3 regions of the Azospirillum sp. HJ39 genome follow, and region 2 is predicted to be linked to each of the others. Evidence: riboswitches for the same ligand, from Rfam matches in the RefSeq annotation. Region 2 holds a riboswitch; each other region holds the start of a gene.
What was found. A riboswitch is a leader RNA that binds a small molecule or an ion and turns the genes downstream of it on or off. The one in region 2 is predicted to bind thiamine pyrophosphate.

Region 1 (9,920 bases), 1.0 Mb from region 2:
GGCGGGCCGTCTTTCCCAACGGCCGGCCCGGCCGCCGGAGGAATGCGGACGGGCGGGCCGGCGTGGCGGCGGTCGGCAGGCTGGGCGGCCGTGGCATCGACTCTCCTCGGCGGCAGACGGGAACGGCGATCGGGAACGCGGTGCGGACACTGCGGAATCGATCCAGCTATAGCCCAGCCAATTCAACGCTCTCAACGCGGATCGCCGGATCCCGTGTCAATTGCCGGCGGGGGTGCCGTTCCTGCAACACTGGTCCGGCCGGCGGAAGGCCGCGCCCCGACCACCCCCACGTTTCCGTGCGGCGAAACTGTTCGCCGAATCGGCGCATTTCCGCGTTGTACAAGAGGGATCGCTTGTCTATGGTATCTTTGCGACAGACCGCAATTCGCCAGATTCGGGCCGGAATCCCAAGGTGGGCGCCGATCTCGCTGATCCCCGGATCAGCCGATCGCCGGTCACGGGGCCGTCCATCGGGGCTGCGGCGTCGCCCCCGACCCCGCCCGTCCGGCCATCCGCGCCGGAGGGACGTCGCGGGGTGGCGCGATCGGATTGGCGGTGAGAGGACGAAACCTCGAAGCTGGCTGTGGCCGCAAGGCGGCAGCCCGGCGCGTGTCCACCGGTCCGTCCTGGCTGCTCTCGTCAGCGCCGTTCGGCGGTTCCGGTCCGTCGCGCCGTATGCTTCGCCCACAACAGACGCTGCGTCCAGGCGGCCCGACCGGTCGCGCGGGTTCCCTGGGTCGCGCCGTTGAGGAACGTATATGGCCAAGCGCATGCTGGTGGACGCCACGCACCCGGAAGAAACCCGGGTCGCCGTGGTCAATGGGAACCGGCTGGAGGAACTCGACTTCGAGATCGCCAGCCGCAAGCAGCTGAAGGGCAACATCTACCTGGCGAAGGTGACGCGGGTCGAGCCCTCGCTCCAGGCGGCCTTCGTGGAATATGGCGGCAACCGCCACGGCTTCCTCGCCTTCTCCGAAATCCATCCCGACTATTACCGCATCCCGATGGCCGACCGCGAGGCCCTGCTGGCCGAGGAGCGCCGGCTGGAGGAGCAGGCGGAAGCCCGGGCCGAGGCCGCCGCCGACGGCGCCGTGATGGCCGAGCCGATCCGCCCGGAGCAGATCGTCGAGGAATGGTCGCCGATGCCCTCGCCCATCGCGCCGGAGGCTTCCGACGAGGAGGGCGACGACGAGGAGTCCGAAGGCGGCTCCGACGAGGATGAGAACGGTGCCGCAAACGGCTCCGAGAACGCCGCCGAGGACCGCGGCGCCCCGTCCGAAGGCTCCGTCCCGACCCCCGACATGCTCGGCGGCGACGAGGACGAGGAGGTCGAGACCCAGCGCCGCCGCTCGCGTCCGCTGCGCTCCTACAAGATCCAGGAAGTGGTGAAGCGCCGGCAGGTGATGCTGGTGCAGGTGACGAAGGAGGAGCGCGGCAACAAGGGTGCGGCGCTGACCACCTACCTGTCGCTGCCCGGCCGCTATTGCGTGCTGATGCCCAACACCGGGCGCGGCGGCGGGATTTCCCGCAAGATCACCAACCCGGCCGACCGCAAGCGCCTGAAGGAAATCCTGTCGGACCTCGACATTCCGGACGGCATGGCGGTCATCCTGCGCACCGCCGGGCTGGAGCGCTCCAAGCCCGAGATCAAGCGCGACCTGGAATATCTGCTGCGCCTGTGGGACGACATCCGCGAGCAGACGCTGAAGTCGTCGGCGCCCTGCCTCATCTATGAAGAGGCGAACCTGATCAAGCGGTCGATCCGCGACCTCTACGCCAACGACATCGACGAGATCTGGGTCGAGGGCGATGCCGGCTTCCGCACGGCGCGCGAATTCATGGACATGCTGATGCCGGGCCATTCCCAGCGCGTCCAGCTGTACCGCGACAGCCAGATCCCGCTGTTCCACCGCTATCAGGTGGAAACCCAGATCGACGCCATCCACAGCCCGGTGGTGCAGCTGCGCTCCGGCGGCTACATCGTCATCAACCCGACCGAGGCGCTGGTTTCCATCGACGTCAACTCCGGCAAGTCGACCCGCGAGCGCAACATCGAGGAAACCGCCTACAAGACCAACCTGGAGGCCGCCGACGAGGTGGCACGCCAGCTGCGTCTGCGCGACCTGGCCGGCCTGATCGTCATCGACTTCATCGACATGGAGGAGCCGCGGAACAACGCCGCCGTCGAGCGCCGCATGAAGGAGGCGATGAAGAACGACCGGGCGCGCATCCAGCTCGGCCGCATCTCCGCCTTCGGCCTGCTGGAGCTGTCGCGCCAGCGTCTGCGCCCCTCGCTGCTGGAGACGAACTTCGAGCGCTGCCCGCACTGCTCGGGCACCGGCGTCGTCCGCTCGGTCGAATCGGCCTCGCTGCACGTCCTGCGCGCCATCGAGGAGGAGGGCATCCGCAAGCGGTCGGCCGAGATCACCATCTACGTCCCGACCTCCATCGCGCTCTACATCCTCAACCAGAAGCGCGGCGAGCTGGCCAAGATCGAGGATCGCCATGCGTTCAGCGTCATGGTCCAGGCCGACGACACCCTGATCGCCCCGGACCATCGCCTGGAGCGCAACAAGGCCCGCCTGGCCGACGAGGACGCGCCGCTGGTCAGCGCCGACCGCGTGATGGCCGAGACCGACCGCGCGCTCGCCGCCGAGCCGGTCGAGACCGTCGAGGAGCCGGAGGTCGAAACCGAAACCGTCCAGGCCGCCCAATCCGCCCAGGCCGAGGAAACCGGCGAGCGTGCCGAGGCCAACGGCGACGCCAATGGCGAGGATCGCCGCCGCCGCCGCCGCCGCCGCCGCGGCCGTGGCCGTGACCGCGAGGACGGCCGTCCGGAGGGTTCGGGCGACGCCGAGGCCGGCGACGAGACGGACGAGGCCGGCGACGAGGTGAGCCAGGAGGCCGACGAGGCCGCCCCGCTCGCCGCCGCCCCGGCCGATGCGATCCCGGAAGCCGCGATCTCCGAACCCGCCGACCTCGAAGGCGACGAAGCCGACGAGGAAGAGGGTGAGGGCGAAGGCGAGGACGAAACCGGCGCCGATGCCGGCGACCGCAATGGCGATGGCCGCAAGAAGCGTCGCCGCGGCAAGCGCGGCGGTCGCCGCCGGTCGCGCCGCGAGGGTGCGGAAGGCCTGGAGGGTGGCGAGGAAACCGCCGCCGACCTGCCGGTCGCGGCCGAGGCCGCTGCGGCCCACGCCCCGGTCCCGGCCGAAGCTCCCGACCTCGACTGGATCCTGGCGGGCGAAACCGCTCCGGCACCGGAACCGGTGGTCGAGGATGCAGCCCCGGCACCGGTGGTGACGCCGGCAAAGAAGGCGTCCCGCAAGCGCAAGGCCGCGGCCGAAGCGCCGGTGGAAGCCGCTCCGGTGGCTGCTCCGGCCGTCGCCCCGGTGGCTGCCGAAGCGCCGGCCAAGGGCCGCAAGCGCAAGGCCGCCGCCGCTGTCGAAGCGCCGGCTGCTGCCGCTCCGGCCATCCCGGTCGAGGTGCCGGCGGAAGCCGCCGCCGAAGCGGTTCCGGCCAAGAAGGCGGCCCGCAAGCGCAAGGCCGCTGCCGAAGCGCCGGTGGAAGCCGCTCCGGTGGCTGCTCCGGTCGTCGCCCCGGCGGTTGCCCCGGTGGCCCCGGCGGTTGCCGAAGCGCCGGCCAAGGGCCGCAAGCGCAAGGCCGCCGCTGCCGCCGAAGCCCCGGCGGAGGTCGCCACCGACAAGGCTCCGGCCAAGAAGGCGGCCCGCAAGCGCAAGGCCGCTGCCGAGGCGCCGGCAGAAACCTCGGTGGAAGCTGCTCCGGCGGCTGCCCCGACGGTCGAGGCACCGGCTGCCGCTCCCGAGCCGGTGGCATCCGAACCGGCGAGTGCCGGCGACGACGCCGACTCCTCCGCCAAGCCGCGCCGCGGCTGGTGGAAGCGGTAAGCCGAACGGCCCTTTCGGGACCTGAGGAACGGAAAAGGCGCCGCAGGGCGCCTTTTCCTTTTCCCGGGCGTTATTCTCCCTGCCACTTGGACAGGTCGGACCATGAGCAAGGCCTTCACCCGCGAGAACGACACGCCCGACGACGACGAGCTCGACGATCCGGCACCGCTTCCCCAGGGGTTCAAGAACTACATGACCCCGCCCGGCTTCCAGCGCCTGCAGGAGGAGCTGCGCCACCTGCTGCGGGTGGAGCGGCCGAAGGTGGTCGAGGTGGTGTCCTGGGCGGCCGGCAACGGCGACCGTTCGGAGAACGGCGATTACCTGTACGGCAAGAAGCGGCTGCGCGAGATCGACCGCCGCATCCGTTTCCTGAACAAGCGGCTGGAATCGGCGGTGGTGGTCAATCCGCAGGACCAGAAGAACCGCGAACAGGTCTTCTTCGGCGCCACCGTCACCTATGCGCGCGACGATGACAGCGAGAACACCGTCACCATCGTCGGTGCCGACGAGGTCGATCCCGACCGCGGCCACATCAGCTGGATTTCCCCCATCGCCCGCGCCCTGCTGAAGGCCCGCGTGGGCGATGTAGTCGATGTGCGCACGCCGGCCGGGATGGAGCAGATCGAGGTGCTGGAGATCGGCTACGCGGAGTGAATGGAAGCGCGGCCGGCCCCCACCCTAACCCTCCCCCGCTGAGCAGGGGAGGGAAATAAGCCCTTGTTGGGAAAGGCGGCGGCAGTCCCTCCCCCGCGAGAGCGGGGGAGGTTAGGAGGGGGCAAACCCCTCCCCGCCACTTCACTCCGCCGCCGGCTGGTAGATCTCCCCGCCGGATTCGCGGAACTTCGACGACATCTCCGCCATGCCCGACTCCGCGGCCTCGCGGATTTCCTGGGTGATCTTCATGGAGCAGAATTTCGGCCCGCACATCGAACAGAAATGCGCGGTCTTGGCGCCTTCCGCCGGCAGCGTCTCGTCGTGGTAGGCCATCGCCGTGTCGGGGTCGAGCGACAGGGCGAACTGGTCGCGCCAGCGGAACGAGAAGCGGGCCCGCGACATGGCGTCGTCGCGTAGCCGGGCCGCCGGGTGGCCCTTGGCGAGGTCGGCGGCATGGGCGGCGATCTTGTAGGCGATGACGCCGGCCTTCACGTCGTCGCGGTCGGGCAATCCCAGATGCTCCTTCGGCGTGACGTAGCAGAGCATCGCCGTGCCGAACCAGCCGATCATCGCCGCGCCGATGGCGCTGGTGATGTGGTCATAGCCGGGCGCGATGTCGGTGACCAAAGGCCCCAGCGTGTAGAAGGGCGCCTCGCCGCACAGCGCCAGCTGCTTTTCGACATTGTGCTTGATCTTGTGCATGGGCACATGGCCCGGCCCCTCGATCATCACCTGGACATCGCGGGCCCAGGCCAGCTTGGTCAGCTCGCCCAGCGTCTCCAGCTCGGCGAACTGGGCGGCGTCGTTGGCGTCGGCCTGGCTGCCCGGCCGCAGCCCGTCGCCCATCGACAGCGCCACGTCATAGGTGCGGCAGATCTCGACGATGTCGGCGAAATGATCGTAGAGGAAATTCTCGCGGTGATGGGCCAGGCACCATTTGGCGATGATCGAGCCGCCGCGCGACACGATGCCGGTCACCCGCTTGGCCGTCAGCGGGATGTGGGCCAGCCGCAGCCCGGCATGGATGGTGAAATAGTCGACGCCCTGCTCCGCCTGCTCGATCAGCGTGTCGCGGAACAGCTCCCAGGTCAGATCCTCGGCCTTGCCCTTGACCTTCTCCAGCGCCTGGTAGATCGGCACCGTGCCGATGGGAACCGGCGAATTGCGCAGGATCCATTCGCGGGTCTGGTGGATGTCGGCACCGGTGGACAGATCCATCACCGTGTCGGCGCCCCAGCGGATCGCCCACACCATCTTCTCCACCTCCTCCTCGATCGAGGAGGTCACGGCGGAGTTGCCGATGTTGGCATTGATCTTGGTCAGGAAGTTGCGGCCGATGATCATCGGCTCCGATTCGGGGTGGTTGACGTTGGACGGGATGATCGCCCGCCCGCGCGCCACCTCGTCGCGCACGAACTCAGGCGTGATGAAATCGGGAATGTCGGCACCGAAATCCTCGCCGTCCCTCGCCGCCTCAAGCGCCGCGGCACGGCCGAGATTCTCGCGGATTGCGATGTATTCCATCTCGGCCGTGACGATGCCGGCGCGGGCGTAGGCCATCTGGGTGACCGCGACGCCACCCCGGGCACGCAACACGTCGCCGGCCGCCATCTTGCCCGCGGTCGCCTCGACATCGCCGCGCGCCAGGATCCAGTCGCGGCGGTGCCTGGCCAGCCCGGCCCGCACGTCGATGGCGACCTGATCGTCGGTGTAGGGGCCGGAGGGGTCATAGACGGCCAGCGGCGGCTCGCCGCCGGACAGCGCGATCTCGCGCAGGGCGACGCGCAATTCGGGAAAGCGGGTGCCGGGCACATGGATTTTCCGCGACGACGGCAGCGGGCCGGTCGAGATGCGGACAGCGGATTCGTTGAAGTCCTTGGGCATTGGGTTTCTCCGTCGGAGGTGGGCGGACAAACCCGGGACTGCGGACGGAGGTGCGGTGTCTTCGTGCTGGCCCTTCCCCGATGAGGGGATGGATGCGGCAGGCCGGGGCCGGATGCGGCCCGTCACGAGGTCCCTCCCTTCGCCGGTATGACCCGGATCAGGTTCAAAGGGTCACCACGCTGCCGCCGGGCGCCTGTCGCGCCGTCCGGCCGTTGGTATCTCAGCCCCCTGTCGGGACCCCCCTGGAATGCGCCCATCCTGCCGGGCCGGGCGCGGCCTGTCAAAAGGAAAGAACCGCAGACGATCCGCCTGCCATATTGTGGAAATCGCCGGCTACATCCAGCGCTTCAGCCGCACATAGATCATCGGCAGCAGCGCCGACAGAACCATCAGCAGCAGGGCCGAGGGATAGCCGAACGGCGAGTCCGACCCCGGCATGTCACTGAAATTCATGCCGCCGATGCTGGCGACCAGGGTCGGCGGAAACAGCAGCACGGTCAGGACCGACACGATCTTGACGATCTCGTTCTGCTCGACATTGATCTGGCCCAGCGCGGTGTCCAGCGCCAGGGCCACCTTGCCGGCCAGGAAGCGGGCATACTGGTCGAGCCCGCGCAGATCCTGCAGCGCGGTCTTGGCCCAGCGCCGCGTCGCCTTGCCGGAGTTCCAGCCGTCGCCGCGCGCCAGGAAATCGGTCATGCGGGTGAGGCTGGCCAGGCTGACCCGCGCCTTGCCGATCAGATGCCCGGCATGGCCGATTCGCTTCAGCGTCTGCGAATCGTCCAGCGTCTCGCCGCGCGAGCGCAGCTTGCGGCCACGGAAGAAGCGGCGGTTCAGCACGTCCAGCTCCACCCCCGTCCGCCGCAGCACGGCGGAGGTGCGGTCGACCATGCCGTCGACCAGCGCCGCCAGCACCAGCTCCCCGCGCGACGCGGCGACCTGCCCATGGGTGGCGCGGCGGCGGAAGGCGAGCAGGGCCTGCGGGTCGATGTCATGGATGGTGACCAGCCGCCGCCCGGCCAGCACGAAGCTGACGGTCGCGATGCGCGGCTCGTCGGTATCGGCCCAGACCAGCGCGGTGACGGTCATGGTCAGCACTCCGCCGGTGACGCGCAGCCGGCTCGACTCCTCGATCTCGGCCATCTGCTCCCGGGTCGGCAGGCTGGCGCCGATCAGCGCCTCCGCCCGCGCCAGCTCGTTGGCCGTCGGGTTGATCAGGTCGAGCCAGACCGCGGCCTCGGGCAGCGGTGCCGCCTCGTCGGTGGCCTCCCGCGCCCAGCGCAGCAGACCGCCGTCATTGACGAAGATATGCAGCAAGGGTGCGCTCCTTGCGAAATTGGCAGGACTCGGCAGGACTTGGCAGGAAACGGGGCTCCGGACGGACGGGGCCTGCCCCCTCGTCACCGGGAAAGGGCGGTCAGGTCACCCGGCCGCCCCGCCGCGGCTTGGCAGGGGTGGGGGTGGGGGTGGGGGTGGGCTCGGGTGATGCCGGCTCGCCGTCCAGATCCAGCGCCGCGCCTTCCGCCTTCAGCGCCTGTTCCAGCTTGCGGCGGAAGGCGCCGCCGTCATCCCGGGCATCGAGGAAATGGCCGACCGCTTCCTTGGCCGCGTCGCTGTCGTAAGGGACCTTGCCGAACACCGCCAGCTTGGCACGCTCCACCAGCTTGGGGTCCATCCGGTCGCGGATGGCCTTCATCTGGCGGAGCAGTTCCTTGCGCAGGTCGCTCATCGGCTTCCTCCCCTACGGCCGGCCTCCTGCGGTTGGCCGGTTTCCCCCCTATATGGGCCGTCAGGCCTTGCCGATCAGGGTGCCGGCACCGCCCTCGGTGAAGATTTCCAGCAACAGCGCGTGCGGAACGCGGCCGTCCAGGATGACCGCGGCGTCGACGCCCTGTTCGACCGCGCCGATGCAGGTCTCGATCTTCGGGATCATGCCGCCGGACGCGGTGCCGTCGGCGATGGCCTTGTGGGCATCCTCCAGCGACATCTTCTCGATCAGGATCTTGTTCTTGTCCAGCACGCCGGCAACGTCGGTCAGCAGGAAGAAGCGCGCCGCCTTCACCGCCGCCGCGACGGCGCCGGCCGCCGTATCGGCATTGATGTTGTAGGTGTCGCCGTTCACGTCGAAGCCGACCGGCGCGATCACCGGGATGATGTCCGACTGGGCGAGCGCATGCAGGATCTGCGGGTTCACCTTGTAGGGCTCGCCGACGAAGCCGAGGTCCAGCACCCTCTCGATGTTGCTGTCGGGGTCGCGCTGCACGCGCTCCAGCCGGCGGGCGATGATCAGGTTGCTGTCCTTGCCCGACAGGCCGACGGCCCGGCCGCCGGCGCTGTTGATGGCGGCGACGATCTGCTTGTTGATCGAGCCGGCCAGCACCATCTCGACCACCTCGACCGTCTCCTTGTCGGTGACGCGCAGGCCGTCGATGAAGCTCGACTTGATCTTCAGCCGCTCCAGCATCTGGCCGATCTGCGGGCCGCCGCCATGGACGACCACCGGGTTGATGCCGACCTGCTTCAGCAGCACGATGTCGCGCGCGAACAGCTCCGCCAGCCCGGCGTCGCCCATGGCATGGCCGCCGTACTTGATGACGAAGGTGCTCCCGGCATAGCGGCGCATGTAGGGCAGCGCTTCGGACAGGGTACGGGCCTTGGCGAGCCACTCGTCACGGGTGGGAGTCTGCACGGGAGGATGCCCTTTGTCGGGGTGGACGGTTGGGCTTCTTTAACGGAAAGGCCGGCCGGTTGCCTAGGGGGCAATTTAACGGCCGGACCCGCCCAGCGCCACCCCCTCCGTCTTCGCCGGCCGCCATCGTCCGGCCAGCCGGGTCATCGGCTGGGTCAGGGCGGTCACCGTCACCGCCATCAGCACCATCGCCGAGAAACAGGAACCGGACAGCACCCCCGCCTCCAGCAGGACGGTCAGCACGATGACCTCCATCAGCCCCTTGCAGGGCATCAGCGTGCCGAGCCGGAGCGCGTCGGGCCAGCTCTCCCCGGTCAACCGGGCGGGCCAGGCGGTCCCCGCCATCTTGCCGGCCAGCGTGACGAGGCTGGCCAGCCCGAACACCGCCCATTGCGCCGGGTCGTCCAGCGTCAGCGTCACCTTCAGCCCGGTCAGGGTGAAGAAGAAGGGCAGCAGGATCAGGGTGGAGAAATGCTCCAGCCGGTCCAGGATCGCCGCGGCGAAGCGGCGCGGCATCGCGGTGCCGGCGATGAAGGCGCCCAGGATGTAATGCAGCCCGATCAGTTCGGTCACCGCGGCCGAGGCCAACAGCGCCGCACAGGTGACGACCACCGCGGTGTCGCCCATCCGCCCGTCCGGCGCCACCCGTTCCAGCAGCCGGTCGAGCAACGGGCGGACCGCCAGCACCGTCACCCCGACATAGGCGAAGCCCAGCAGCGCCACGGTGGCGACCGCCCAGCCCTTGCCGCCATCTCCACCGGCCCCGCCCCCGGCGCCCCCATCTC
Region 2 (9,920 bases):
TTCCGCCAGACCCCGGCCACGACCAAGGGCCGCTGACGGTTCCGGGCGCCGGCGTTCAGGCGTTGCGAAACGAACGGGGGCGTCCGGCGGGGCGCCCCCGTTCGTTTGCGTTTCAGGGTTTCAAGCGGCGCTGCGGGCCGGGTTGGCGCTGTACAGGTTTTCCTTGACCGGCGTCACCGAGCGCACCTGATAGCCCGGCCGGGCGCTGAAGCGGCGGTTGGCGCGCTCTGCGGCCTCGCGCTCCGACTCCGCCCACACCAGATAGGTGCGCCCGCGCACCCATTCGGCGGCCAGCGGATGGGCGGCATCGATCTCGCCGATCTGCTGGTTCACCACGGTGACCAGCCATTCCTTGTCGCCCGGATTGCGGCGGTCGGTCAGGATCAGGATCTGCGGGCGGCGCTTGGACTGCGCCTCCGTCAGGCGCTGTTGCACTTCGGCCTGCTTGCCGCGCAGTTCCACCATGCCGCGCACCAACTCCCCGATCTCGGCATGGAGAGCCTCTTCCTCGCGGTGCAGGCGGTGGATGGTGGCATCAAGCTTGTCCAGGTTGGACCGCACGCCGCGGACGCGCAGGCGGGACTGCGACACCCGCTGCTCCACCGCCAGCAGCAGGTTGCCGAGCCATGCCCCGATGGCGACGATCGCCAGGACGATGATGAAGTTGATCATCATGTTTGGGCACCGGCCTTCGTCCGCGCGGTCGCCGGGCCGGATGGCACCCCGCCCTTGCGCGCGTCGCCGCGCATGAAGCTCTTCTGGAACCCCATCTTGAAGGGAAACGCGACCTCGACCATCTGCCGGGCCTCGTCGAAGCTGGAAGCCCAGACCTCCGCCACGTTGGCGCAGCGCCAGATCGGGTTGACCGCCGCCCGTTCCCCGCCCGCTCCCGATGCGGAGGACGCCTTCTCTTGGGTGACCGTGGCGGCGAACTTCATCAGTCCGGCCTGCGGGTCGCCGACCTCGTGCACGAACAGCGGCGGCTGTTCGGCCAGATCCTTGATCAGCTTCTCGGCCTTGCGGATGTCGGTTTCCAGCCGGTGGCGGTCTGACGACTGGCTGTTGCGGCGCTGGACCAGCTGGTTGACACGGTTCTGCAGGTCCTGCGCCTCGGCATGCAGCACATAGATCCGGTTCTCGATCTGCTCCAGGCCACTGCTCTTTTCCAGGATGTTCGGCAGGAAATCCTTCAGCATCATGGCGACCGGGACGGCGGCCAGCATGATGACGACGATGGCGATCAGGAACAGCGTCGTGTTCGACATCCGCCCGCCCGTTCTCCCCCTGAAACCTGTGCCGTCCCGTCCGCCGGACGCGGTGGAAACGGCGCAGCCACAGACGAACGAGAATCAACAAACAATCCGCATCCGTCAACGAATCGTCACGGTTCGGTCCGATTTCATCCTGCCCGACCAGGCCACGGCGCGGGTGGCCGCAAGGTCTCAGGACAGCGCCATCTCCGCCACCCGTTTGACCGCGTCGCGCACCGGCCCCGGCCGCGGAACGTCGGCGATGGTGGTGAACCAATGGGCGGGCGGATTGCGGCCGGCGGCGCGGCTCCAGGTCAATGACCGCAGCACCGCCTCCGCCTCCGGCGTGGGCGGCTGCGCCGGGTCGATGCCGTTCATCACCGCCCAGATCCCGGCCCAGCAGCGCCCGACCGACCAAGGATTGTAGCCGCCGCCGCCGACCGCCAGCACCCGCGGCGCCAGCGGCAGCAGAGCCGCCACCGCATTCCACAGCGCGCGGTTGGATAGCTCCAGCCGGCTCAGCGGATCCTCGGCCAGCGCATCGGCCCCGGTCTGGATCACCATCGCCTGCGGACGGAAGGCACGGGCCAGCGGCAGCACCGCCGCCTCCATCACATGCTCCATCTCGCTGTCGTTGAAGCCGGGCGGCACCGGCAGGTTGCGGGCCATCCCGCCGGCCCGGTCCTCGGCCCTGCCGGTGTAGGGCCAACGCCCATCCTCGTGGACCGAGACGGTCAGCACCCGGTCGTCGTCGGCGAACGCCTCCTCCACCCCATCGCCATGGTGGGCGTCGAGATCGACATACAGCACCCGCTCCAGCCCATGGTCGAGCAGTTCCAGGATGCCGAGCACCGGCGCGTTGAAGTAGCAGAATCCGCTGGCCCGGTCGCGGCGCGCATGATGGGTGCCGGCGGCCGGGGCATAGACCAGACCGGCTGGCCGATCCCCCAGCAGCCGCGCCGCCTGGAGGGCCGAGCCGCTGCTGTGGGCCGGCCGCCGGTACATCTCGGCGAAGACCGGGTTCTCCAGCTTGCCGAGATTGTGGCGGGCCGCCGTCGCCTCGTCCACCCGCTGCTCCGCCTCCGCCCGCTTCAGCGCCGCGATGTAGTCGAGGGTATGGAAGCGCGCCAGTTCGCGTTCGCTGGCGACATGGGTGTCGAGATAGACCTGATCCGGCAGCCATCCCATGGCGCGGCTGAGGTCGATGGCGGTCGAGACGCGCGGGATCGCCAGCGGGTGCTTCGGCCCATAGGTCGAGCCGCGGTAGATCTCGCCACCGATGAACAGCGGGGTGCGGAACGGCGTGGTCAGGGGAGGAACTCCGTCATGTCCCCCGGAAACTAGGCGGCGTTGCCGCCCGGTCAAGCGCCGATGGTGCTTCCGCAGGATGGGAGGCGGTGCCGGCGATGCTTGCGGTCACGGATCGTCCGCGCCTATAGTCGCCGCCTTCACTGGGGGGAGCCGATGGGCGGCTGAGAGGTCCCGTTGCGGGACGACCCCTGGAACCTGATCCGGTTCATGCCGGCGTAGGGATCAGTGATGCCAGATAAGACGCATCCCCGGACCTGTCCCTCCTCCCCGCGCTCATGTCCGCGATGACCCCCCTGTCGGTCACCATTGCAGGGGCGCGGCTGACCTATGGCGGCACGCTTCTGTTCTCCGACCTGACCCTGGACCTGCCGGCGGGGAAGACCACCTGCCTGCTGGGCCCGAGCGGTGTCGGCAAGACCACGCTGCTGCGCATCCTCGCCGGGCTGGCAGAGCCGGAGCCGCCCACCGCCGTCGTCACCGGCGACCGCCGGCCGCTGGCCGGCCGCATCGCCTACATGGCGCAGCAGGATCTGCTGCTGCCCTGGCTGACCGTCCTCGACAATGTGCTGCTGGGCGACCGGCTGCGCCACCGCCGGCCCGATGCCGCGCGGGTGGAGCGCGCCCGCGCCCTGCTGGAGCGCGTCGGGCTGGCGGGCCGCGAGCGCGACCGCCCCGCCGCCCTGTCCGGCGGCCAGCGGCAGCGCGTGGCGCTCGCCCGCACGCTGATGGAGGACAAGCCGCTGGTCCTGATGGACGAGCCCTTCTCGGCGCTCGACGCCATCACCCGCCTGCGTCTCCAGGAGACGGCGGCGGAGACGCTGGCCGGCCGCACCGTGCTGATGGTCACCCACGACCCGCTGGAGGCGCTGCGGCTCGGCGACCGCCTGCATGTGATGACCGGCCGTCCCGCCACCATGGGGCCGGCGCTGGAGCCCGCCGGCGCGGTCCCGCGCCGCGTCGACGATCCCGCCCTGCTGGCGCTCCAGGCCGAGCTGCTGCGGAGGCTGGCGGAATGAGGGCGCTGCTGCGCGCCGCGGTCACCCTTGCCGTGCTGGCCGCCGGCTGGCAGGCGCTGGTCTGGGCCACCGGCCTGCCGCGCTACCTGCTGCCCGGCCCGCTGGCGGTGGCCGACGCCATGCGGCGGCAGGCGCCGCTGCTGCTGAGCCATGGGCTGACCACGCTGGCGGAGATCCTGGTCGGGCTGGTCGCCGGCGTGGCCCTGGGCACGGTCAGCGCGCTGCTGCTGGCGCGCTTCCGCACCGCCCGGCGCTGGCTGATGCCGCTGCTGCTGGTCAGCCAGGCGATCCCGGTCTTCGCGCTGGCGCCGCTGCTGGTGCTGTGGCTGGGCTACGGCATGGCGTCCAAGATCGCCATGGCGGTGCTGGTCATCTATTTCCCGGTGACGACGGCGCTGTTCGACGGGCTGCGCCGCACCGATCCGGGCTGGCTCGACCTTGCCCGTACCATGGGCGCCTCGCCCGCCGCCATCCTGTGGACCATCCGCCTGCCGGCCGCCCTGCCCGCCTTCTGGTCCGGCGTGCGGGTGGCCGCCGCCGTGGCCCCCATCGGGGCGGTGATCGGCGAATGGGTCGGCTCCTCCTCCGGCCTCGGCTACCTGATGCTGCATGCCAACGCCCGCATGCAGATCGACCTTCTGTTTGCCGCCGTGCTGGTGCTGGGGCTGTTCGCGGTGACGCTCTATGCCGCCGTCGACGCGCTCGCCCGGCGCGCGCTGCCCTGGCAATCCGATACCCAGCCGGCGGATGACGCCGATCCATGACGCCGATCCATGACCCACCCCCCGAAGGGAAGAGACGCCCGATGAAGCACCTGTTCGCCGCTGCCCTGATGGCCGCCAGCCTGATGACCGCCAGCCTGATGACCGCGCTGCCGGCGCTGGCCCAGGACAAGCTGTCCGTGATGCTCGACTGGTTCGTCAACCCGGACCATGCCCCGCTGGTCGTCGCCCAGGAGAAGGGCTTCTTCAAGGATGCCGGGCTCGACGTGACGCTGACCGCGCCGGCCGATCCCAACGACCCGCCCAAGCTGGTCGCCGCCGGCAAGACCGACCTCGCCGTGTCCTACCAGCCGCAGCTGATCCTGCATGTGGCAGAGGGGCTGCCGCTGGTCCGCGTCGGCACACTGGTTTCCACGCCGCTGAACTCGGTCGTCGTGCTGCGCGACGGGCCGGTGAAAACGCTGAAGGACCTGAAGGGCCGCAAGATCGGCTTCTCCATCGCCGGCTTCGAGGACGCGCTGCTCGGCGCCATGCTGGAGAAGCACGGGCTGAGCCTGAAGGACGTCGAGCTGGTGAACGTCAACTTCTCGCTGTCGCCGTCGCTGCTGTCGGGGCAGGTCGACGCGGTGGTCGGCGCCTTCCGGAACTTCGAACTGAACCAGATGGAGATCGAGAAGCATCCCGGCCGCGCCTTCTACCCCGAGGAGGAGGGCGTCCCGCCCTATGACGAGCTGATCCTGGTCGCGCAGAAGGGCAAGACCGACGACCCACGCTTCAAGCGCTTCCTGGCGGCGGTGGAGCGGGCGACGCTCTACATCCTCAACCATCCGGAGGAGGCGCAGGCCGCCTTCGTCAAGGATCGGCCGGAGCTGAACGACGAGCTGAACCGCCGCGCCTGGGCAGACACGCTGCCGCGCTTCGCCCACAGCCCGGCCGCCCTGGATGCCGAGCGCTACACCCGCTTCGCCGAGTTCCTCAAGGCGCGCGGCCTGATCAAGACGGTGGCCCCGGTCGACCAATATGCGGTCGTGGTGAAGTAAGCCGCACCCTGCGGCGTTGCCAACCGGCCCGGCGGAGCGTTACCTAGAAGGCAACCGCTCCGCTGCCGCATGGCAGCCATGGGGCAAAGGACGGCAGGCGGTCGGAAAAGACCGCCGGAAAAAGACGGGAGACGCCGGGAAATGCAGATCAAGACCATCCTGCTGCACATGGCCAACGACGACGCCCACGCCGGCCGCCTTGCCGTCGCCGTGGCGCTGGCCAAGCGCTTTTCCGCGCATATCCAGGCGCTCTACATCGCCACCCCGGTGTCGATGCCGGCGGGCGCCACCGGCCGCGCCGCCTCCTACGGCTTCATGGCGGAGGCCACCGCCATCGCCCATGAGAATGCCGAACGGATCGAGCGGGAAGTGCGCCAGGCGTTGGACGGCCTGTCCTATGATTGGTCGGTCGAGGAGGGCGACCATGTCGAACTTCTGACGGAACGGGCCTCCTACGCCGATCTGGTCGTGGTGGCGCAATCGGCCGCCGTGCGCGCGGGGGAGCGGGTGTCGCTGCACCACATCCCCGACCGCCTGCCGCTGGAGACCGGCACCCCGGTGCTGGTCCTGCCACCCGGCCTGCCGGCCACCGCCCCCATCGGCCGCAATGCCCTGATCGCCTGGAAGAACAGCCGCGAATCGGCCTGCGCCGTCCGCGCCGCCATGCCCTTCCTGGAGACGGCCGAGTCCGTCATCGTCCTCTGTGTCGACCCGCCCGGCCAACGCACCAGCGAAGCGGCGGCCCTCGTCGAGTGGCTGCACCGCCACGGCATCGCCGCCCGGCCGCAATCGGTCATCGCGTCCGGCGGCGAGGTAGGCGACATGATCCTGTCCTGCTGCGCCGACCAGGGCGCCGACCTGCTGGTGATGGGCGCCTACGGCCATTCCCGTCTGCGCGAACTGGTTCTGGGCGGCGCCACCCGCTCCGTGCTGGAAGGGCTGTCGTTGCCGGCGCTGCTGTCGCACTGACGAACCCGGCGAGAGGGCCAGGGGGGCGAAACCGCCCCCTCCGGCCTGTGCTCACCCGAACAGCTGCCCGTGCAGCGCCTGCCAGCTGTCCCGGTCGGGCGCCAGCAGGATGCTGCCCTTCAGCAGGCCGGGCCGGTACGGCGTCCCGTCGATCAGCGCCGAATAGCCGCCCGCCTCGGCATGCATCAGCACCCCGGCCGCATGGTCCCACGGCATCAGCCGGTGATAGAGCGAATAGTGCGCCCGGCCGTCCAGCAGCCGCAGATACTCCTGCGCGGCGCTCGACAGGCAGACACGCTCGCCCAGCCCACTGCTGCGCTCCTCAAGCCGGCGCCCCATCTCCTCGCCGCAGAAGCGGGTGGACAGCGCGCCGGTCATCTGCGGCAGCGGCACCGCGGGCGCGACATGAACCCGGCGTCCGTCGAGCTGGGCACCCTGCCCCTTCACCGCGGTCGCCATCCGTCCGTCGACCGGGTCGTGGATCCAGCCGGCCAGCGTCTCGCCCTTGCAGGCAAGGGCGACGATCACCGCGAACATCGGCCGTCCCTGGGCGAAATTGATGGTGCCGTCCACCGGGTCGACGATCCAGACCGGGTCGTCGCCATGGATGCGGTCGAGCACGCGTTCATCCTCCGACGCCGCCTCCTCGCCGATCACCCGGCTGCCGGGCAGCAGCGCCGACAGCGCCGGGGTCAGCGCCCGTTCCGCCGCCTCGTCCGCCAGGGTGACGAGGTCGGTCGGCCCGGTCTTCTCCCGGATGCCGGACGCGTCGAGCCTCTGGAAATAGGGCATGATTTCCGTTTGGGCGACGGATCGGATCAGGTCGGAAACCCGGTCGATGTCGGGAAGGGTGAAGCCCGTCATGATGTGCGCTCGTGAAGCTGGGGGGTCGTCGGCATCTTGCCCGCGGACCGGCCTGCGGGCCACCCCGGATTGACCGGAAGCCGGCCATCGAACCCCGGTGTCGGGCCGGACTGACGCTCAGCGCTTGGTGGCGGTCGCCGGCTTGCCCGTCGTGCTGTCCAGCTTCAGCGTCGGATCGCCGCCGCCGGGGTTGGTCAGCATCACCTTGCCGTCGAGACCGCTGTCCTTCAGCGCCTTCGACAGCGCGTCGAAGGTGGCGCGGTCGGCGGCTGCCGCGGCGGCCTCCTTGGCCGGATCGGACGGCGAGGGAGGCACCGGGCCGCCCTGCGCCGGTTCGCGCGGGGCCTTCGGGTCGAAAGGCGGCGGGGGAGGCGGCGCGGTGGCCGTGTCCTTTTCCGGTTCCGGCGGGGGAGGTGGCGGCGGGGGCGGCTGCCACAGCCGGAAGCAGTCGGTGAAGGTCTGCTGCTTGCACTCCTTCAGCAAGCCGGCAGCATCCGGCGCCACGACCAGCGGCTCGTCGGGCGCCACCGACAGCGGCTCGGGCGGCGGCGGCAGGGGGTCTTCCGGCGGAACGTCGGGCTCCTCGACATAGCCGGGTGGAAGCGGCATTCCCGGAGGAGGAGGCTCGGCCCCCGCCGGCAATGCAAATGCCAGCAACACCGGCAGCGCCGGCAACAGGCAGCCGGCACCGGTGAGGACGGAACGAAGGGGGAAACGGAGCAAGACGGAACCGTGGCGATGACGGACGGCCCATTATGGCCGCCGACGCCTGTGCCGTCATCAATCAAGCATGTGTCAAATAACCATCCCGCCTCGGCGGTCAGGCCGCGGCACGGTGGATATCGCCGCTGTAGGCACCGAGGCCGCGGCGGCCTTCGCCATAGCCCCAGGCGGCAAGCTCATGGCAGATCGCACCGATCTTCGCTGCTTCGTCGGGATTGGCTTCCTGCTCCGCCGCGGCTTCGATCAGGCGCATCAGGGCCGCCCGTCCATCCGGCGTGCGCGAAAGCTCCTGCAACCGCAGCAGGGCGGCCCCCGGCGGCAACTTCTCCTGGCGGGCCACCAGGGTAACCTGATCGGCGAGGAAGGCCGTGATCGAAAAGCACGATGGGTCGGTTTGCAACCGCATTGGCAGTCCTCCTGACGGGAGCGCATCGCTCCGTTCCCATAATCGGGCGCCAAGAAGGAAATCACCACGCCGCATTCGTCGTAAGACGGGAGTGGGGTGCAACAGGTCATAGCCTTGAGTTGCACCCCTTTCCGTTCGGCGGACCGTCTAATGCGCCGCCGAGGAGGGCGCCGCGGAGTCCGGGGGCGGCTGGAACCGCTTCTCGAACCGCGCAAGGTCGGCCGGGTCGAGGGAGACGTGCAGATGCGCCCGCTCCTCGTCGTCCCGGCGCTCCAGCACCTCGCCCTTGTCGTAGAGCCAGGCGAGCGCCGCACCGTCGCCAAGCTCGACCGACAGGTCGACCACCTGCCGGTTGACGTTCATCCGCTGGTCCAGCAGGCGGTCGAGGTCGTCGATCCCCTCGCCGGACAGGGCGGACACCGCGACCGCACGCGGATTGCGCCCGGTCTGGGCCATCACCGCCGCGCGGCTTTCGCCGTCCAGTGCGTCGATCTTGTTCAGCACCTCGATCACCCGGTCATCGGTTTCCGGGTCGATGCCCATGTCGGACAGCACCTCATGGACGTCGGCCTTCTGGGCCTCGCTGTCGATGTGGGCGATGTCGCGGACATGCAGGATGATGTCGGCGGCGTCCACCTCCTCCAGCGTGGCGCGGAAGGCGGCGACGAGGCCGTGCGGCAGGTCGGAGATGAAGCCGACCGTGTCCGACAGGATCACCTTGCGACCCGACGGCAGCGTCACCTGCCGCATGGTCGGGTCGAGCGTGGCGAACAGCAGGTTCTGGGCGAAGACGTCGGCGTTCGCCAACCGGTTGAACAGCGTCGATTTGCCGGCATTGGTATAGCCGACCAGCGCCACCACCGGGTAAGGCACCTTGGCCCGCGCCTTGCGGTGCAGGCCGCGGGTGCGCCGCACCTCTTCCAGCTCCTTCTTGATCTTGATGATGCGGTCGCCGATCAGGCGGCGGTCAAGCTCAAGCTGGGATTCGCCGGGGCCGCCGAGGAAGCCGAAGCCGCCGCGCTGGCGCTCGAGGTGGGTCCAGGACCGCACGAGCCGCGATTTCTGGTAGGTCAGCGACGCCAGCTCGACCTGGAGCATGCCTTCCCGCGTGCGGGCGCGGGCGCCGAAGATCTCCAGGATCAGGCCGGTGCGGTCGATGACCTTCGCCTTCAGCGCCCGTTCCAGGTTGCGCTGCTGCACCGGCGACAGGGCGTGGTCGAGCACGACCAGCGTCGCCTCGGTTTCCTCCACCACCTGGGCCAGCTGCTCCACCGTGCCGGAGCCGAGCAGGGTCGATGGCTGCGGCCGGTTCACCTTGGCGCATTCGGCATGGACGACGTCCAGCTCGATCGCCTGGGCAAGACCGACCGCTTCCTCGAGCCGGGATTCGGGAGGACGCATGTCCCCGTCCGCCTCGTTGCGGAGGACGGGGTGGACCACGATGGCCCGCGCGGCGCCTTCCGGGGCCGCGCCGTTGCCATTGGTCAAGGGATCAGACGCTTTCACCTTCCTTGGGCGGCTCGAAAAGTTGAATGGGATGGGCTGGCATGACCGTCGAGATCGCGTGCTTGTAGACAAGCTGGGAATGCGCGTCGCGCCGCAGAAGTACCGAGAAGTTG
Region 3 (9,920 bases), 1.1 Mb from region 2:
ATTGGGGCCGGCGATCCAGGCGCTGGCGCGTGACCTGGGGCGTCTGCTGGCGGCCTTCGGGATGGATGCGGACGGCGTGGCCGCGGCGGAAGCCGCGCTTGCCGGGCGTTTCGGCGATGCGGAGCGCCGGGCCGCGGTGACGGCGCTGGATGGTCCTGCCGGTGACTTTGGTCCGGTGACGGCGGACGCAGGTGCCGGGGATGTGGCGGTCGAGGTGCACGGCATCGGTCTCCGCGTGGCGGCTGGCCCTGCATCGCCCTGTTTCGAGGCGGCGGCCCTGGTCCTGGCGCATGTGCCGGCCGAGGGGGGGAGCGGCGGCTTTGCCGCCGCGATCGGCGCGCTGCGCTCGGCCATCCGGCCGGGCCGGGGGCTGACGGTCGAGGCCGACGGCATTCCCGCCGACGGCCTCGGCCCTGTCATGGAGGCGCTGGCCGGGGCGATGACCGGGCCGCCGGGCGGGCTGGAGGGTACGGTGGTCCTGTCGCCGCGCAACGTCCCGGCCGCAGGGGGGCCGCTGGACCTGTCGCTCACCCTGTCCGGGCGGCTGGGCGCCGGGACAGCGGTTCCGTCCGCTCCGCCCGCCGCCCCGGCCAAGGGAAAGCCGGTCGAGCCTTTCGGGGAGCGGGGGGTCGATGTCCGGATTTGATCTGTGGCATCGGCTGGCGGCTGGGAGGCTGGCCGCCCTGATGCCGGCTCTGCTCCTGCCGGCTCTGCTCCTGCCGGTTCCGATGGCGGCCGCCCCGGCGTTGGCCGGTCCGCTGGAGCGGACCGAGCCCGGCCATATGGCGCCGCCCCAGCCGGGTGCCGACCTTCCCTTCGCGTCGCCCATCGTGCAATTCGCGCTGCCGCCGCAATGGATGACGATCCGCTCCAAGGAGGACTGGCGCAAGGCCGGCACGTTCGAGAAGGAATTGAGCAAGGACTGCGCCGCCCTGCGCTTCGGCGAGATCACGCCGATGCGGTTCCGCGCCTATTTCAACGGGCAGGTGATGGGCGTCGCCTTCGGCCACGGCCTGAACCTGCACGATCCCGGCAAGAAGGCCGATCCCAAGAAGATCTACCTGTTCCGCAACGGCGATTCCGCCGGCTGCACGGTGCAGTCTATGGACAACAAGGATCCGCGCGTCAATCCCGCCGCCGGACAGGCCGCGACGCCGGCCGGCGGCGGGTTCAAGAAATACTGACCGGAGCCGTTCAGGCGCCCGTGTCCTCGCCCTCCTCGCCCCGCATCGGGCCGCCGAACACCTCCGGCCATGCCGCGATCAGGGCGGAATCGACGTCCTCCATCGTCACCAGCTGGCCCAGCGCGACGATGGAGGTGACGCCATGCCCGGCGATGCCGCAGGGAACGATGCCGCCGAAATGGCCGAGGTCCGGCTCGACGTTCAGGGCGATGCCGTGGAAGCTGACCCAGCGCCGCACCCGCACGCCGATGGCGGCGATCTTGTCCTCCTGGCCCTTCACGCCGCCATATGGCTGCTTGTCGACCCAGATGCCGACGCGGCCATCGCGCCGCTCCCCCCTGATGGTGAAGGAGGCGAGCGTGCGGATGATCCACTCCTCCAGGTCGTGGACATAGCGGCGGATGTCGGCGCCGCGCGCCTTCAGGTCCAGCATCACATAGGCCACCCGCTGGCCCGGCCCATGGTAGGTGTACTGGCCGCCGCGCCCGGTGCGGTAGACCGGGAAGCGGTCGGCCTCCAGCAGATCCTCGTCCCGGGCGCTGGTGCCGGCGGTGTAGAGCGGCGGATGCTCCAGCAGCCACACCATTTCCGGCGCGGTGCCGGCGCGGATCGCCTCGACGCGGGCCTCCATCTCGGCGATCGCCTCGGGGTAGGGGACAGGCCGGTCGGATATGCGCCACTCGACCGGACGGAGTGCGGCTGGGCGGGCGGCGGAGGTGTCGGACTGGATCGGACTGGCGGTCAGGCTGGTCACGGAGGTCATTCGATAGGGTCTCGGCAGAAGGGGCGGATAGAAGGGTTGGGCGGAAGGGGTGAGGGGCAGTTCGTTTTTTTTCGCGGATGATGATTGTAGCGCTTGATCGCCCCTCGGGAAGCTGATATCTACCCGCTCCACCCGATGAGGCGCGCAAGCGCAGGTCGGGGCTACCAGCCTCGTGCGGTCGTGGCGGAATTGGTAGACGCGCAGCGTTGAGGTCGCTGTGGGGCAACCCGTGGAAGTTCGAGTCTTCTCGACCGCACCACTCCCATGCAGATGGGACCATCCCGGGGATACGGGAACGACGAAAGGCCCGCAGGTCGCAAGACCGAGCGGGCTTTTTCGTATCCGCGTTCCGGAGCTTCCCTTGCCTGAGCCCCCCTTACCTGAGCTCGATATAGCGCTCCAGCGTGGCGCGGCGGAGCGCGCGGACGATGTGGGGGGCTGCACCGCTGGCGACGATGTGGCCGCCGGCCTCGCGGCAGCGGTTGGCCAGGATGAACAGCATGCCGATGGCCGCGGAGTCGATGAAGGAGACGAACCGCAGGTCCAGCGGCACCACCGGCCTCGCCAGGAAGTCCCAGTCGCGCAGCATGTCGTGGAAGCGGTTGCCGTCCTCGTAGGTGCAGCGGCCGGACAGCAGGATGCCGTCGTGGTCGCCGACGGTGGCGAAGGCGTACTCCATCGTCGCTTCCGGTCCCTTTTTTCGATGATGCGGCGTGCCGGCATGGGAGCATGAAGGGTTGCGGCGGTGCAAGCCCATGCTGCGGAAGGGGCTATCCGGTTCGATCCGGGCTGGACAAACGGGAAAAGGCGCCCCTGGGTCCGTCCCGGTGTCGCCGGTCCTGCCGCAGCGGGGCCGCGATTCCGCTTGTAGGGCCAGCTGAATGTTGGCATAAGGCAAAAACATAGGCCTGGGGTGCCGTGCGGTGGTCGCACGGCTGAGAACACACCCATCGAACCTGTCTGGGTAATTCCAGCGAAGGGAGCCGCCGCATGATCGATGCGCCCGAACCACATCCGTTTTCCGTTCCCGAATCGGGAGCCCGCCCGTCCGTCGCCATCATCGGCGCCGGCTGCATCGGCCTCGCCGTTGCCTGGAGGCTGGCGTCGGCCGGCTGCCGCGTCGAGTTGTTCGAACGGGGGGAGGCCGGTCGCGGCGCCACCCATGCCGCCGGCGGCATGCTGGCCGCCTGCGTCGAGACCGAACCGGGCGAGGAGGGGCTGCTGCCGCTGACCCGCGCCTCGCAGGCGCTGTGGCCCGACTTCGCCCGCGACCTGGAGGCGGCGAGCGGCCAGCCGGTCGATCTGCGCAGCGAAGGCACCATGGTCATCGCGCTCAATGCCGACGATGCGGCGAAGGTCCGCTTCCTGCATGGCTTCCAGCGCGATCTGGGATTGCCGGTGGAATGGCTGGGCGGGGCCGAGGTGCGGCGGCGCGAGCCGTACCTGCAACCCGGCGTCGCCGGAGCGCTGTTCTGCGCCGGCGACCATCAGGTCGACAACCGCAAGGTCGCCGCCGCCTTGCGCCGCGCTGCGGAGGCCGCCGGTGCCCGCCTGCACGAACGATGCGGCGAGGTCGCGCTGGCGATGGAGGGCGGTGCCGCCGCCGGGGTGCGCGTCGCCGGAACCCTGCACCGGGCCGACCGCGTGGTGCTCGCGGCCGGCGCCTGGTCGGCCGGGGTGCCCGGCCTGCCCCCCGTTGCAAGGCCGCCGGTCCGGCCGGTGAAGGGGCAGATGGTCTGCCTGCGCATGGACCCGCGGCTGCCGCTGCTGCGCCATGTGGTGTGGACGCCCGGCACCTACCTGATCCCGCGGCTCGACGGCCGGCTGCTGATCGGCGCCACGACGGAGGAGCGCGGATTCGACGACCGCCTCACCGCGGGCGGCCAGTTCGCCCTGCTGGAGGGGGCATGGCGGGCGCTTCCGGGCATCGCCGAGCTGCCGATCGAGGAGGCCTGGGCCGGCTTCCGGCCCGGCAGCCGCGACGATGCGCCGGTCCTGGGGGAAAGCGGCATTCCCGGCCTGATCCACGCCACCGGCCACCACCGCAACGGCATCCTGCTGACCCCGGTGACCGCCGACGGCATCGCCCGGCTGGTGCTGACCGGGGAGACCGACCCGCTGCTGCGCCCGTTCGCCGCCGACCGCTTCGTCCTGGCGGGAGCCGCCGCATGAGCGCCGTCCTCCGCGTCAACGGCCGCGACGAGCCGCTCGCCGCCGCCTCGGTCGCCGACCTGCTGGCCGCCCGCGGCATCGCCGAGGGAACCCGCGGCGTCGCCGTCGCCCTCAACGGCACGGTGGTTCCCCGCCGGCAGTGGGCCGGCACGGCGCTCCGGCACGGCGACAGCCTGGAGATCGTCCGCCCGATCCAGGGCGGCTGAGCCAGGGCGACCGCCCCCCGACATCCCCCTTCCCCCGAAAAAGGGGGGAGCACCTTTGCGAAGGTCCTTACTTCCATGTCCCAAACCACGTCCGCCGATCCCCTTGCCATTGCTGGGCGCAGCTTCGGGTCGCGCCTGTTCCTGGGCACCGCCGGCTATCCGAACCAGCAGGTCATGCTCGACGCGCTGGCGGCCAGCGGCAGCGAGCTGGTCACGCTGGCGATTCGGCGCATCAGCCTGGACGGCTATTCGGAAAGCCTGGTCGACGTGCTGGCCCGCGCCACCGCCGGTCGGCCGGTCGGGCTGCTGCCCAACACCGCCGGCTGCATGACCGCCAAGGAAGCGGTGCTGACCGCGCAGCTGTCGCGCGAGGCGCTGGACACACCCTGGATCAAGCTGGAGGTGATCGGCGACCGCGAATTGCTCTATCCCGACGTGGAGGAATTGCTGCGCGCGACGGAGGAGCTGGTGAATGACGGCTTCGTCGTGCTGCCCTACTGCAACGACGACCCGGTGACCTGCCGCAAGCTGGCCGACCTGGGTGCCGCCGCGGTGATGCCGCTGGGCGCCTTCATCGGGTCGGGGCTGGGCATCCGCAACCCGCACGCCATCGAGACGATCTGCGCCCGCAGCCCGGTTCCGGTGGTGCTGGACGCCGGCATCGGCACCGCGTCGGACGCCGCCCGCGCGATGGAGCTGGGCTGTGCCGCCGTGCTGCTGAACACCGCGGTGTCGAAGGCGCGCGATCCGGTGCGGATGGCGGCGGCGATGCGCGACGCGGTGAGCGCCGGCCGCGGCGCCCATCTTGCCGGCCGCATGCCGATGCGATCCCATGCCGAACCGTCCAGCCCGCAGATGGGCCTGATCGGGGGGTGACGCCACGGGGAGAGAGGTGCGCTGCCCATTCGGCCGCTTGATCCTGCGGAGCGGCTGACGCAGGCTGTGGCGCAGCATCCCCTTGCCGGAGACCCCAGCCTTGCCCGCCACCTTCGAACCCCGTGCCGCCGACTGGAAGGCGCGCTGCCTCGCCTCGTTCGAACAGCAGCCGATCTGCAGGACGCTCGGCATCGAGTTGACGGCCATCGAGCCCGGATTCTGCGAGATGCGGCTGCCCTTCCGCGCCGACCTGACCCAGCAGCACGGCTTCTTCCATGCCGGCATGGTCAGCACGCTGGCCGACAATGCCGGCGGCTATGCCGCGCTGAGCCTGATGCCGGCCGGGGCGGAGGTGCTGGCGGTCGAGTTCAAGATCAACCTGATGTCGCCGGCCAAGGGCGAGGTGATGATCGCCCGCGCCCGCGTGGTGAAGCCGGGCCGCACCCTGGTCATCACCCAGGTCGAGATCGCGATGCTGGATGGCGGGGTGGAGAAGGACTGCGCCCTGATGCAGCAGACCACCTTCTGCGTGATGCCGAAGTGACGTTCCAACCGGTTCGAAAGGGGGTTCCCATGCAGCCCATGCAGCCGTCCCGCATCGCCGCCTGTCTGCTGGCCGTCGGCTTCGCCATGCTCGCCACCCCGGCGCTGGCCAAGGACCCGCCGTCCTGCGCCGCCATCTCCTTCCGCACGCTGCCCGCCGGCGGGCCGGATGGCGAGCAGGACGCCGGCCTCTACAAGTCGCGCTTCGGCAAGATCGAGGTGAAGGCGGACGTCAAGGGCGGCCAGGCCACCACCTATTACATGGTGCTGAACGGCAGGAAGGTGGACGGCCCGGCCACCCCGCCCAAGATGTCCGACGCCTGCCTGAAGTCCAAGCACGTCAAGCTGCCCTTCGCCAGGCAGGCCGCCGGCACCTGCACCGGCAGCCGCTTCCGAGTCGTCGTCGACCGCTCCCGCGGCAAGCCGGTGGCGGCCTTCTTCGGTCTCCAGGGCGAAGACTGGGCCTATTGCAGCGCGACGACGCTGTAGGGAGCCGGCGCGGCGGGCATCGCCCGCCACCACCGTCCCTTGCCATTGCTCCTCAGATCGCCAGTGCCTTCACCCGGTCCCGCAGGGTCTGCCGTGCCGCCTCCGCCTCGCCGCGGGCTGTCGTGAGGTCGCGGGCGAGGGCGTCCAGGCGGTTCTCGGCCTCCGCCATCTTGGCCAGTGTGCGCTTGTGCAGGTCGCTGCCGGCGGGCAGGGCCTTCAGGTTCTCGCGCAGACGGTCCTGGTCGGCGATGCGCTCCGTCCGGTCGCGCTCCAGTTCGGCGATCCGGCGTTCCTTATCGGCGACGGCGGCGCGCAGTCCGGCCAGCGCGGTCAGCGCCTGCCGCACCTCCGCCGGCAGTTCGGCGGCGGCGGCGCGGGCGGCGATCTGGTCGGCGCCCAGGTCGGTCAGGACGATGCGCTCCTGCCGCGGCCGTTCCAGCGTGGCGGTCAGCGTCACCGTCTTGCCGGCCGGCACGGCAAGCGGCAGGCGGTAGGCGGTCGCGGTTGCGTCCGGCTTGCCGTCCGTCCCACCGCCCGCCGGTTCGGCGAGGCTCCAGCCGGCGCGGCGCGGATGCTCGATCACGAGGTTGCGGCCGCCATCCGGCGCACCGGCGACGGTGTAGATGGTGCTCTGGCGGTCGATCACCGACAGCGTCAGCACCCCGTCGGCGATGGTGGCGCGCGACAGCCGCCGATCCGGCTTCTCCTCGCGGTCGACGGTCACCGCCTGATCGACGGCGAAGGACAGCAGCCGGCTGTCGCCCGCCGGCAGGGTCGCCATGCGGGCATCGCCGACATAGGCCGTGCTGGCGGTCGCAGCGGTTCCGGAGGCGCGGTCGTAGAAGGTCAGCAATCCCGGCGGCAACGCGGTGTCGCCGTCGTTGCGCAGCCGCAGCGCCGCCAGCGGGTGGCGCGCCGCGGTCGCCGGCTGGTAGAGCGCCACCCGCTCCACCGGCAGGGCCCGCGCGGCGATCGGCATCATCAGCGTGCCGCCGTTCGGCACGGTGACCGGCTGCGGGTAATGGAACAGCACCTGCGCGCCCTCGGCCGCGCCGGCTTCTGCGCTGTTCACCGCGGCGACCGCCGGCGTGCCCAGGGCCGATCCATAGGGGGCGGGCGCAGCCTTCGCCATCGGCTCGGCCATCCGTTCGGCCATCGGGGCCGGTGCGGCCATGCCAGGAGCGGGGGCGGGGTGCGACGATTCGGCACGCATCGCCGGGCGGGCGGCATCCAGCGTGACCGTGCCCTCGTCCGCGCTCGGCAGCACCCGCCCCAGCACCTCGACCGGCACCTCGGGCCGTTCGACGAAATAGGGAGTGTAGAGCGCCTGGCGCAGGGTGACCGGGTTGCCCGACACCACGGTCAGGTCGACGCCGCGCCAGTCCTCGCCGCTGAGATTCTCCAGCACCGCCCAGCCCTGCAGCGCGCCGCGCCCGTCCGGCGGCTGGCCGGTTCCCGCCGGAGCGCCGTCCGACCCCAGGCTGAGCCGGTAGGTCGCCTTCCACAGCGGCATCTCCGCGACATAGCCGACGCGCACCCGGCGCTCGCCGCCCGCCTGCCCGTTCTTCGGGGCGTGGCTCTGCACGGTCAGCCGCCTGCGCTCGCGCCGGGCATTGTCCGCCACCGCCGACAGCGCCTTGTCGATCTGCGCCTGCACCGCCGGATCGGTGAAGCGCAGCGCATCGGCCTCCTCCAGCACCAGTTGCCGCAGGCCGTCGGCGGTCATCAGCGTCACGCGGTGGCGCGTCACGGTGGCGTTGTCGCCGCCCGGCAGGCGCGCCGTCTCCTCCGTCACCGACATCAGCCGGCCGGTCAACTGGCTTGAACCGCCGACCGACACCTCGGCCCCCCGCATCGCGCTCAGCAGCGCCGCAGGGGAATAGAGGTCGCCGGCCGAGAAGGGCAACTCGCGGAAGGCGGTGTCCAGCGGTTCCGCTCCCGGAAGGCCGATGGTGCCGACGCCGCCCTTGTCGTCATAGACGACGATGCTCTTCAGCACGTCGTCGACCTGATCGCGCCGCACCTCCAGCGACAGGTCGGCATCGCCGGTCACCGTCGCCTCATATTCGAAATAGCCGACGCCGCCGGTCGACAGCAGGACCCGCGTCAGCGCCAGCCGCCCGCCGCTCCCCCCATCGGCCCCCCCATCGGCCCCCCCATCGGCGGAGCCGTTCGCCGCCCAGGCGGCCGGTGCCGCCATCAGCAGTGCGGTGGTGGCGAGAAGGATGGCGCGGGTCATGATGGGTCTCTCCGTTCCTGTTGTTCCCGAACCGCCGGCATAGGCGCGAAATCGGGCGGGAATAGGGAGACGATGTGGCGAAGGCCGGTGTGTTTATTGGCCGGTCAGGTCGTCGCCTCCAGCCAGCGCTCCATCATCGTGCGCCACAGCGGGGCAGGCATCGGCAGGGGAAGCTTTGTCGGGCAGGGCAAAGGACTGTGTGCGGCGGCGGGGGCGCAGCCGGCATGGTGGCCGCAGCGCTCCTGCACCGGACGGCGATGGCCGTCGGCGGGCAGGCGCCGCGACGGCTTGCCGCGGTGGAGCGGCGCCGGCGGCGCCAGGGCGTTGCAACCGGACATGATCGGCATCGCGCGTCGCGGCTCAGCCCGACCGGCCGACCGAGCGCGCCGAATCGAGGTGGCGTCGCGCCTCGCCCAGCAGCAGCCGGTGCTGCGCCAGCATGTCGCGGTTCGAGCCCTGCTGGCCATAGACCCGCACCTCGTTCAGCAGCCGGTCTGCGCGGTCGAGCAGGGCCAGGCGCTCCAGGCAATGATCGATGTTCGACATGGCGGTGCATTCCCCATCACGAGCGGTATCGCTTGGCGGCGGTCCGGCACCCGGGCGGGTCGCCGTCCCCTGTTCGCCCCTGTTCGATGGTCGGCATTTAAACCGCAGCGTGTTTCTGGTTAATGTCCGTGAAGGGGTAATTTCATGTCACCGGTGCCGGCTGCCATTTCAACCGGCTCATGCGGAAGCGGGAGGACCGGCGACGGTTACCGGGTTGTAACGCATTGCGCGCCGTTCGCGCGTGGGATAAGAAGATCGGGGGAGGTATCAGGCATGCACATTCTCGCGGTCGACGACGACGAGCCGATTCGGGAGCTTCTGGCGTCCTATCTGGCGGGCGAAGGCTACCGGGTCACCACGGCGCACGATACCGCATCGGCCAAGCAGGCCCTGGATGGCGAGCCGGTCGACCTCGTGGTCTGCGACCTCCGCCTGCCCGACGGCGACGGTTTGGGGCTGGTCCGCCAGATCCGCACCGAATCGCAGATCCCTGTCATCATCCTGTCCTCCAAGGACCAGGACGTCGACCGCATCGTCGGGCTGGAGCTGGGGGCGGACGATTACCTGACCAAGCCGTTCAACCCGCGCGAATTGCTGGCCCGCATCAAGGCGGTGCTGCGCCGCGTCTCCAATGACGGGCGTCCGCCGCGCAATGCGGACGAGCTGCGGGCCGTCGTGCAGTTCGCCAATTGGGAACTCGACCTCACCGCCCAACGCCTGCGCGGGCAGGAGGGGCGCGAGGTGGAGCTCACGAAGGCGGAATTCGGTCTGCTCGCCGCCTTCGTCAAGCGGCCGCAGCGGGTGCTGACCCGCGACCAGCTGCTCGATCTCACCCGGGTCGACGGGGCGGAGGTGTTCGACCGGTCCATCGACGTCCTGATCCTGCGCCTGCGCCGCAAGAT

Region 1: linked by a shared signal. The riboswitch ahead of thiC (phosphomethylpyrimidine synthase ThiC) and the one ahead of ABMY26_RS20900 (ABC transporter ATP-binding protein) in region 2 are both predicted to bind thiamine pyrophosphate.
Region 3: linked by a shared signal. The riboswitch ahead of thiO (glycine oxidase ThiO) and the one ahead of ABMY26_RS20900 (ABC transporter ATP-binding protein) in region 2 are both predicted to bind thiamine pyrophosphate.

What each region holds. Positions count from the first base shown of each region.
Region 1 covers NZ_CP167911.1:611,078-620,997, reverse strand. Annotated here, with positions in the region: gene ABMY26_RS16315 (N-acetylmuramoyl-L-alanine amidase) at 1-97, opposite strand, end outside; gene ABMY26_RS16310 (ribonuclease E/G) at 759-3,908, shown strand; gene greB (transcription elongation factor GreB) at 4,011-4,562, shown strand; gene thiC (phosphomethylpyrimidine synthase ThiC) at 4,704-6,446, opposite strand; TPP riboswitch at 6,577-6,694, opposite strand; gene ABMY26_RS16295 (magnesium transporter CorA family protein) at 6,780-7,763, opposite strand; gene ABMY26_RS16290 (hypothetical protein) at 7,864-8,175, opposite strand; gene argB (acetylglutamate kinase) at 8,236-9,135, opposite strand; gene ABMY26_RS16280 (cation:proton antiporter) at 9,211-9,920, opposite strand, start outside.
Region 2 covers NZ_CP167911.1:1,619,736-1,629,655, forward strand. Annotated here, with positions in the region: gene ABMY26_RS20880 (hypothetical protein) at 1-36, shown strand, start outside; gene ABMY26_RS20885 (hypothetical protein) at 121-675, opposite strand; gene ABMY26_RS20890 (hypothetical protein) at 672-1,265, opposite strand; gene ABMY26_RS20895 (acetoin utilization protein AcuC) at 1,443-2,615, opposite strand; TPP riboswitch at 2,695-2,801, shown strand; gene ABMY26_RS20900 (ABC transporter ATP-binding protein) at 2,846-3,577, shown strand; gene ABMY26_RS20905 (ABC transporter permease) at 3,574-4,341, shown strand; gene ABMY26_RS20910 (ABC transporter substrate-binding protein) at 4,383-5,339, shown strand; gene ABMY26_RS20915 (universal stress protein) at 5,481-6,308, shown strand; gene ABMY26_RS20920 (inositol monophosphatase) at 6,360-7,172, opposite strand; gene ABMY26_RS20925 (hypothetical protein) at 7,290-7,895, opposite strand; gene ABMY26_RS20930 (hypothetical protein) at 7,993-8,301, opposite strand; gene hflX (GTPase HflX) at 8,449-9,741, opposite strand; gene hfq (RNA chaperone Hfq) at 9,794-9,920, opposite strand, start outside.
Region 3 covers NZ_CP167911.1:2,750,363-2,760,282, reverse strand. Annotated here, with positions in the region: gene ABMY26_RS26470 (hypothetical protein) at 1-646, shown strand, start outside; gene ABMY26_RS26465 (hypothetical protein) at 633-1,184, shown strand; gene lipB (lipoyl(octanoyl) transferase LipB) at 1,195-1,947, opposite strand; tRNA gene ABMY26_RS26455 (tRNA-Leu) at 2,122-2,206, shown strand; gene ABMY26_RS26450 (STAS domain-containing protein) at 2,324-2,626, opposite strand; TPP riboswitch at 2,847-2,946, shown strand; gene thiO (glycine oxidase ThiO) at 2,938-4,119, shown strand; gene thiS (sulfur carrier protein ThiS) at 4,116-4,325, shown strand; gene ABMY26_RS26435 (thiazole synthase) at 4,401-5,201, shown strand; gene ABMY26_RS26430 (PaaI family thioesterase) at 5,302-5,745, shown strand; gene ABMY26_RS26425 (hypothetical protein) at 5,775-6,233, shown strand; gene ABMY26_RS26420 (hypothetical protein) at 6,286-8,472, opposite strand; gene ABMY26_RS26415 (hypothetical protein) at 8,577-8,810, opposite strand; gene ABMY26_RS26410 (hypothetical protein) at 8,833-9,018, opposite strand; gene ABMY26_RS26405 (response regulator) at 9,292-9,920, shown strand, end outside.